Regions from separate parts of the Marinomonas sp. 5E14-1 genome, predicted to be linked through region 3. Evidence: predicted binding sites of a transcription regulator. Region 3 holds the regulator's gene; each other region holds the start of a gene.
The links. Region 3 encodes sigma-54, which starts transcription at its own class of promoters, with help from an activator protein. Its sites were predicted from a motif close to TGGCACNNNNNTTGCTNT; they were not measured.
Positions count from the first base shown of each region.

Region 1: ABFY09_RS08465 (ANTAR domain-containing protein) is a predicted target of sigma-54. The motif match lies at 1,162-1,179, and genes of this name have one in related genera.
Region 2: ABFY09_RS00335 (HAD-IIB family hydrolase) is a predicted target of sigma-54. The motif match lies at 762-779, and genes of this name have one in related genera.
Region 4: codB (cytosine permease) is a predicted target of sigma-54. The motif match lies at 1,250-1,267, and genes of this name have one in related genera.

Region 1 covers NZ_JBDXMW010000007.1:152,130-154,314, forward strand. The annotation lists gene ABFY09_RS08455 (HlyD family type I secretion periplasmic adaptor subunit) at 1-276, shown strand, start outside; gene ABFY09_RS08460 (response regulator transcription factor) at 387-1,004, shown strand; gene ABFY09_RS08465 (ANTAR domain-containing protein) at 1,228-1,833, shown strand; gene ABFY09_RS08470 (ABC transporter substrate-binding protein) at 1,830-2,185, shown strand, end outside.
Region 2 covers NZ_JBDXMW010000001.1:70,122-72,306, forward strand. The annotation lists gene ABFY09_RS00330 (DMT family transporter) at 1-691, opposite strand, end outside; gene ABFY09_RS00335 (HAD-IIB family hydrolase) at 832-1,653, shown strand; gene ABFY09_RS00340 (glycosyl transferase) at 1,716-2,185, shown strand, end outside.
Region 3 covers NZ_JBDXMW010000004.1:41,071-43,255, forward strand. The annotation lists gene ABFY09_RS04490 (HPr family phosphocarrier protein) at 1-46, opposite strand, end outside; gene ptsN (PTS IIA-like nitrogen regulatory protein PtsN) at 56-505, opposite strand; gene ABFY09_RS04500 (RNA polymerase factor sigma-54) at 523-1,995, opposite strand; gene lptB (LPS export ABC transporter ATP-binding protein) at 2,071-2,185, opposite strand, start outside.
Region 4 covers NZ_JBDXMW010000003.1:31,138-33,322, reverse strand. The annotation lists gene codB (cytosine permease) at 1-1,169, opposite strand, end outside; gene katG (catalase/peroxidase HPI) at 1,568-2,185, shown strand, end outside.

The DNA of each region.
Region 1 (2,185 bases), on a different contig from region 3:
GTTAAACTTTCTGCTTATGACTTTGCCATTTTTGGTGGATTAAATGGTGTAGTTGAAAATATCAGTGCTGATACAATTTTAGACGAAGAGGGAAACAGCTTTTATCTTGTTCGCGTGAGAACAAACAAAAATTACTTAGGAAGTGACGATTCAAAACTGTCGATTATTCCAGGTATGCAATCTACTGTAGACATTATTACAGGTAAGAAAACGTTACTTGATTATTTATTGAAGCCTATTTTGAAAGCAAAGAATAACGCCCTTAGAGAGAGATAATTACAAAAATAAATTTGTAATTCTTGGCTTGTAACAAATGTTAACAATGGCAATGTTTTCTACTGGTTAGAATCATTTCAGTGGAAACTGACAAAATAACGAGATCTGCTTTGAAAATATTATGTTGGAATACCGATGATGCTGTATGGACGCATTGGAATCAAATAGTTAGTGTCAATGTAGATTTATTTCGAGTTGAGAGTAGAGAAGAAGTTCGTCGATCATTACAAGGTCTATCTGCGGACTTTCGTTATTGCTTTATTTACTTGGCGGATAATGGTTTTGCGAAACATGTTGAGGACGTTGTTGCTTTACGTGAAGAGTTCCCATATCAAAAAATAATCGTTTTTCCGAATCAATCGAGCCAAGCAGCAGCGCTAAGGCTTTTTTCTGTTGGTGTGAGTGGCCAGTGCAATCCTTATATTGGTAAAGAGCAATTGTCGTTGGTATTGTCTGTTGTTGATTCTGGGGAAATTTGGGGTGGAAAGGCTTTCATTCAGCAACTCATTTCACAGTCTGCTGCTAATGCTGTGTCTGAAAATGAGCTTGAAGGGCTATCCGATCGAGAATTAGATGTGACTCAATTGGTTGCTCGAGGGTTGTCAAACAGAGATATAGCAAATGAGATGGGGATTACTGAACGTACAGTAAAAGCTCATTTGACATCTATCTTCAAAAAAACCAATACAAAAGACCGATTGGCTTTGGCTTTGCTAGCTCAAAATTAATAACAACGCGCCTCATTTCGGGGCTTTAACTGGATCTTTGTGCACCAAATCGCTCTCCTCCTTTTCTTTAGGTTTCTTTTTCTTTCTCTATTTTTTATAGGGCCTTGTTAATACAGGGATTTTACGAAAAATTGCCTTTTCTTTTTAGGCTTTAAAATGGCGCATATCTTGCAGTATATAAAAGTATATTTTTATATTTTTATATTTTTTAAGAGAGTGCACTATGTCTGCGCCCCCAGAGAAAGAGTTAACCATCATGCTTGTTGATAATGAGCCTGCCCGAGCAGCCATTGTTGAGCAAGCAATGACAGACAGTGGTTATCGTGTCATTAGGCGCCTTGAGAATGCCAAAAATCTAACGGAAGCTGTTAATCAATATCAGCCTGATATGGTTATTATTGATATTGAATCTCCCGATCGAGATATATTAGAAAATATGTCTCGCCTTACCCAAGATAACCCTCGTCCAATTGTAATGTTTGCCGAAGAAGATGACTCACGACACGTTGAAGCAGCCATTAGAGCTGGCGTCAGTGCATATGTAGTTGATGGTGTTAATAGCGGAAGTGTCAAAGCGCTGTTACAAGTAGCTATTGCGAGGTTTCGCGAATTTCACGCCTTAAGGTCGGAACTGGAAACAGTCAAGAGCCAATTAGAAGACAGAAAACTTATTGATAAAGCGAAAGGTTTAATTATGAAACATCAACAATGTGATGAACCGGCCGCCTACAAAGCATTAAGAAAGTTAGCCATGGACCGCAGCCAACGTATGACAGAGGTCGCACGTAACATTATATCGGTAATGGAACTCATGGGAGGTGCAAAGTGAGCCCAAAACAAGAGAATACGACACCTTTGCATAACGGGACCGTTCGTATTGGATTCATTCCATTAATAGATTGTGCCCCTTTTGTTATTGCAAAAGAAAAGGGCTTCTTCGTTTCAGAGGGTGTAGATGTAGAGCTTTCTAAAGAAGCATCTTGGGCTAGCATTCGTGACAAAGTTGCGTTTAATGTACTTGATGGCGCTCATATGTTGGCTTCTATGCCTATAGCAGCCACGTTAGGGGTAGGTACCATCAAAAAAGCGATGCAAACCAGCTTTACTGTAAGTCATAACGGAAATGGCATAACCATTGGTAATGCTCTTTATGATCAGCTTCAGCATTATTCTGAGTCGGT
Region 2 (2,185 bases), on a different contig from region 3:
AACCAACACCTGACATTAAAGCCCCTGAAACAATGGCGAATATTATCCCCTCTGAACTGCCGGTTGTTAAGCTGTAGCCTTCCAAAAAACCAATACATATCAAAGCAATAATTAGAATAGGTACAGTGCGTATGAAGTTGGATGCAGTCGCGAATAATGGCAGTGAAGAAATCTTTCCACGCCAAGTGTAAAGTCCCCAAGCAATGCCTGCGAATGTCATTAAGATAAAGCCAATCAATGAAGGCGAAGACAAGGTCGGAAAGACCAAATACACAAAGCTCGCAAAGGCAACAATTAAGCCGATCCACTCAAGGGATTTAAGCTTCTGCCCTGCCCAAACTGCCATCAGAATCAGTGTTAGTTGAACAGCACCAAAAAGTATCAGCGCACCAATCCCTGTCTCTAATGTGACGTAAGCGTAAGAGAAGCCAATCGCATAAATAAACAGCGAAAACGCAGATAACCAACTACCCTCTAACCACACCTTTTTTAGAGAGATGCTGTTTTGCTTCATGCTTTGCAAAACACAAAGCAATGCCAAGGTAATAGCACCGCTGACTAAGCGCCACATGGTGAAGTTAGCTGGGTCAATTAATCCGCCATCTAACGCTAATCGACAGAGTATAGAGTTGGCCGCAAAGGCTAATAAGGAGAGAGCAATTAAGACATATAACCGTAGTGAAGCTGTCATTTATTTGTTTAAAAGTTCAGTTAACCTGAACCAGTACCTTAGTTGGAGAAATTCGGCCAGTTTTAATCACTGGCACCAGTTTTGCAAGCCTAACAGTAACGCTGACCAGTTATTTTTGGTCACCTAAATATGGAATCTACATGACGAGTCTTCTAGTATTTTCGGATTTAGATGGTACTTTACTTGACCATCACACATACAGTTTTGTTCCCGCACAAACGGCATTACAGTCGTTAAAAACCTTTTCTATTCCTTGTGTTATCAATACCAGCAAGACATTTCATGAATTACTTTCTTTGCGAGAGGCGTTGGATCACCAAGATCCTTTCATCGTAGAGAACGGTTCTGCTGTTTATATTCCTAAGCATTTGTCCCTCTTTATCGATGAAGAATTAGAAGATTGTGGCGACTATTGGGTAAAAGCCTTTGGCCCCAAGCGCAGCACTTTGATTGAGCTAACAGACAGCCAGAAAGACAACTACACTTTCAAGCGTTTCAGCGATATTTCCTGCCAAGAGCTGATGACATTAACCGGCTTGAATGAAGAGAACGCCACATTAGCCATGCAACGAGAGTTCACTGAACCTATGGTCTGGACAGATTCAAATGTGGCATTAAACCAGTTAAGAGAATACCTAGCGCCTTTTGGTGTGCAAATTCAAAAAGGCGGTCGTTTCTCCCATTTAATGGGCAAACACTGCGATAAAGCCAATGCCATGCTTTGGCTAACCGATTTGTACGCCAGCCAAAGTGACGAGGAAATTACCACTATGGCGTTGGGCGACGGTGAAAATGACATTGGCATGTTAAGCGAAGCCGATATTCCGGTTGTTATACGCTCGCCAGTGCATGCGCCACCAGAAGTCCCTAATCGTATCGACGCTTGGTTGACCGATGGTTATGGACCAGAAGGTTGGGCGCAAGCCATAGATTTAGTATTAAGCAAACAAGGTATTATTTAGCTTTGTGGTTTTTAGATTTACTCAAACAAAAATTATTATTTGTATTTTATTAGGAGATTTTCATGGGCGATTTTCATCAGAACGGCATCATTACGACACTCCATAACTTGGCGAACCGCCCGTTAGAAGAAATGGAAAAAGAGCTGTGCGAGTTTGCAAAAACACGTCCTATGTCTCTTATTTTGCCTTGCCTGTATTCTGAACTAGAAACAGATGCAATGCCGAATATCATTAAGCATTTGCAACAGGTTCCTTACCTTTCTGAAATCATCATCGGCTTAGACAGAGCAACAGAAGAGCAATACCGCCATGCTCTAGAATTCTTTAGTGTGTTACCACAGAACTACAAGGTACTTTGGAATGATGGCCCTCGTTTAAGAGAAATCGACAGTGTTTTGAAAGGCGAGCACCTTTCGCCTTCCGATCCAGGTAAAGGTCGAAATGTTTGGTTCTGCATGGGCTACAACTTAGCGGCGGGTAAAGCAGAATCTATTGCCATGCACGACTGTGACATTGTGACTTATGACAGAGA
Region 3 (2,185 bases):
CATGCAAGCCAAGTTTGTTGATGATAGTAATAGACTTTTCTTGCATGCGTGCTTCCTATATTAACGAATCAAATATATTAAATAGCTCTTCGTTTGTTTGAGCGGTTCTTAATTTATCTAAAGATTGTGGCGATTGTGCTAATTCTGCAATCTGCGCCAATGTCGATAAATGAGAGTCACACTCGTGAGGTGGAACGATGAGGGCGAAGATCAAATCTACAGCTCTTTTATCAATCGCATCAAAGTCAATCGGTTTTTGTAATGACATCACAACGATTGCCGTATGATTGGCGGATTCCAAACGACAGTGAGGAATGGCTATACCATTTCCTATTCCAGTACTGCCAAGTTTTTCTCGGCCTAATAAAGCGTCATAAACCGCTTCGTTATCGCAATGTAGTTTGTTAGATGCGACTTCCGCTAAGTTCTCAAGAACGCGTTTTTTGCTGACAATCTCTTGTTTTGCAAAGACAAGTTCCGCTTTCAATAATGATTTTAATGGCATGATAAAGTAGTGTCCGTTTAGATCAATCGCTTGCGTTCATTGGATGGCGGTATGTTCATCGCCTCGCGGTATTTTGCAACAGTACGGCGGGCAACTTGTATGCCTTGGTCAGCCAAAATAGTCGCTAATTTATTGTCGCTTAAAGGTTTTTTAGCTGGCTCATCTGTTACTAGCTTTTTAATCATGGCTCGTATTGCTGTAGAAGAGCATTCTCCGCCAGATGCTGTGTTGACATGGCTGGAGAAGAAATATTTAAGTTCAAAAATACCTTTTGGTGTGTGTATGTATTTTTGAGTCGTCACCCTAGATATTGTTGATTCGTGCATGCCGACTTCTTCGGCTACATCGTGAAGTACCATGGGCTTCATGGCTTCTTCACCTAATTCAAAGAAGTCAATTTGACGGCTTACAATACAGCTGGCAACTTTTAATAGGGTTTCATTTCGGCTTTGTAAACTTTTCATGAACCACTTGGCTTCTTGTAATGACGTCTTGATATAGCTCGCGTCTTCGGGCGTTGACGCTGTGCTAGCCATAGCAGAATAGGTTTCGTTTATTTTGACAGGCGGTAAAGCGTCATTGTTTAGCTCTACTTGCCAGCTGCCATTGCGTTTTTTGACAGAGACATCAGGAATGACATAGTCCGTATCATCTGCATCAATAACAGAGCCGGGACGAGGATTAAGTTGTTGTATTAAGCAAACTACTTCTTTAAGAGCTTCGTCTTTTAGCTTTGTTTTTCTGCTTAATTGCGCAAAGTCACGACTGCCAAGAAGCGGCAAATAATTGTCAATCAGGTTATGCGTGCTTTTGTATAAAGGGTGGTTTTGAAATGCTTCTAGCTGAACTAATAGGCAATCTCGTAGATCGGTAGAGCAAACACCAATAGGGTCAAAACGCTGCAGTCTATGTTGGACTGCCATAACTTCTTCTATTTCAAGTTCTTCTAGTTCGGTCGAAAGGGACTCGCAGATATCGTTTGGTGTAATACTTAGGTAACCATCTGGTTGTACGCATTCAATAATTGCGTATGCAATCTCAATGTCTCGATCAGACATGTGAGTTAAATTTAATTGCCAGATTAAATGATCTTGTATGCTTTCTGCAGGCGCATTACGGCTTTCGAAGTCGCTGTCACCTTCATAGTTATTGTTGTCGCTGATCGCTGCAGAACTTTGGTAGGTGTCATCCCAGTTACTATCTATTGAGAGCTCTTCAGGAATGCTTTCTGTCCATTCTGATTCAACACGAGCTTCTTCACTTGTATTGATATCAGGTGTTTCTGCTGTGCTTTTGGATTCGATGCTAGCTGGTGCTTCTACTTGTCCTTGTTCGTCGTCGTCAAGTTCAAGAAGAGGGTTGGATTCAAGAAATTCATGAATTTCTTGTTTAAGATCCAGCGTAGAAAGCTGCAGCAAACGTATCGCTTGCTGCAGCTGGGGTGTCATGGTCAGCTGTTGACCGAGTTTTAACTGTAAAGACTGCTTCATGGAGCAACTCTTTTTATTTGAGTGAATTGGAACGAGTTATGCATACTACTCCCTTTCTGCAGTAATGATAAGGGGTTACAGGCGGAAGTCATCACCTAAATAGACTTTTTTCACCTGTTCATTGTTAATAACTGTACTAGCATCACCAGAAGCAATGATATATCCATTGCCCACAATATAAGCTTTATCA
Region 4 (2,185 bases), on a different contig from region 3:
ATTGGAGGAACAACAGGCGAAAAGTAAGCTGCTGAAGAAGCTACTGCGTAAGATCCAAGACCCAGCCAATTAAAGTTGGGTAATTTTGACTCGCTCAATAATGGGTACTGGCCTTTATGACGTAACCAAAAGTCCGCCATGATAACGCCACCGATTGGAGGAATAAAAGTACCTAATAAAATCAGGAAAGGAATTAAGAAATTATACATACCAAATACAGCCATAATCGTACCAATGGCAGCACCAATCACAGTGACTGTTCTTCGTTTGTCAGTACGAATTAGGTTGCAACCTGCTACCGCGAAGTTGTAGATCGTATTGTCTTGTGTTGTCCAAATATTCATAAACAACATTAGAACCGCCAACACTAAGAAACCTTGTGCCAACATAACATCAACAATGTCTGCTTGTTGATAGATGAGTGTGCCCAATGCGCCGGTAAAAACCATAAGGCCATTGCCGATGAAGAACGCTGCTAGAGTTGCCCAAACAGCGACTTTGCCGCTGCTGGCAAAACGGCTCCAGTTGGTTGCTTGTGTACCACCACTGATAAATGTACCAATCACAATAGTAACAGCGGCCGTGAAGCTTAAGCTTTCTATGGGCTCAATACTTAATAAAGCAGACATGCCGCCTATATCAACTAGACCTGTGTATAGGCTAATCAAAATAAAAATCAACATCAGTGGAACAGCAATACGAGATAGGATGTCCATGCCTTTAATACCGATCATCGCTGTAACACAGAAAGCCATACCGAATAAAATCATTAAAGGTGTTTGCCATGCTTCTGGAATGCTGGTGATTTTGACCAAGACAATGGCAAGTGTTGCGGTTCCCCATGCGTACCAACCAATTTGAGTGAAACCAAGCACAAAGTCGGATAACTTGCTGCCGATCTCACCAAAGCAAAAACGTCCCATCAAAACGCTGTTCAAACCACTTTTATAAGCTATAAAAGCTAAAGCAGCAGCATAAGTGCCTAGTAATAAATTACCAACAAAAATTACTAGGAGTAACTCAGAAAAAGAAAAAGCTGTGCCTAATGTTCCACCCGCCCACATGGTGGCAGTGAAAAAGGTAAAGCCGAGCAAAATGAACGCCATTGGTAATAAACCACTGCGTTTGTTTTGCGGTACCTCAGTTAATGGATAATCGGATTGCGTCATGCTCATCTCCTATAATAAATAGGCCAACATAGCCTTTAGGTTAGGTGTGTAAAATGCGGATTTGTACTTCCCCGTACTTGTAAGCAACTAATGAACCAATTTTATGTCACATAAGGGGAGCAAAATCTTTTGTGGCGAGATAACGAAACAATATTGGAAATGATTAGGCGCTTTATACAAGAATGGAGTTTTAATGATTCGCTATAGGGATATTTTGTATTGATAGCGTGCGCTAATAAGTGGCACTAAGTAAGCAGTAATGAATGGCCGTAATCTGTGAGGAGTTATTCAGGCTATCGGAATGTTAGTTTTTATTTATTAGTTAGATGGGTTGCTAAAGGTTATAACTATATGCAGTCAAATGAAACAAATAACTAAAGCAAGCAGGAGAGTCCCTTATGTCTAATGAAGGCAAGTGTCCATTTAATCATGGTGCCACTGCACCAGCACCTCAGTCTGCCGCTCGCGGTACATCAAATAAAGATTGGTGGCCAAACCAATTGAATGTAAACCTTTTACACCAGCACTCTCAAAAATCTAACCCAATGGGTGAAGACTTTGATTATGCAGAAGAGTTTAAAACATTAGATCTTGAAGCTGTACGTCAAGATTTATATGCGTTAATGAAAGATTCACAAGACTGGTGGCCGGCAGATTACGGGCACTATGGGCCATTTTTTATTCGTATGGCCTGGCATAGTGCAGGAACTTACCGTACCTCTGATGGGCGCGGTGGCTCAGCGTCAGGCACTCAACGTTTTGCACCATTAAACAGTTGGCCTGATAATGTTAACTTAGACAAAGCACGTCGTTTGGTCTGGCCAATCAAGCAAAAATATGGACGTAAAATCTCTTGGGCCGATCTGATGATTCTTGCAGGCAACTGTGCCTTAGAGTCAATGGGATTAAAAACCTTTGGTTTTTCTGGTGGTCGAGTTGATATTTGGCAACCAGAAGAAGACGTATATTGGGGTTCTGAAAAAGAATGGCTTGAAGAAGGACGTTACGCAGAAGAT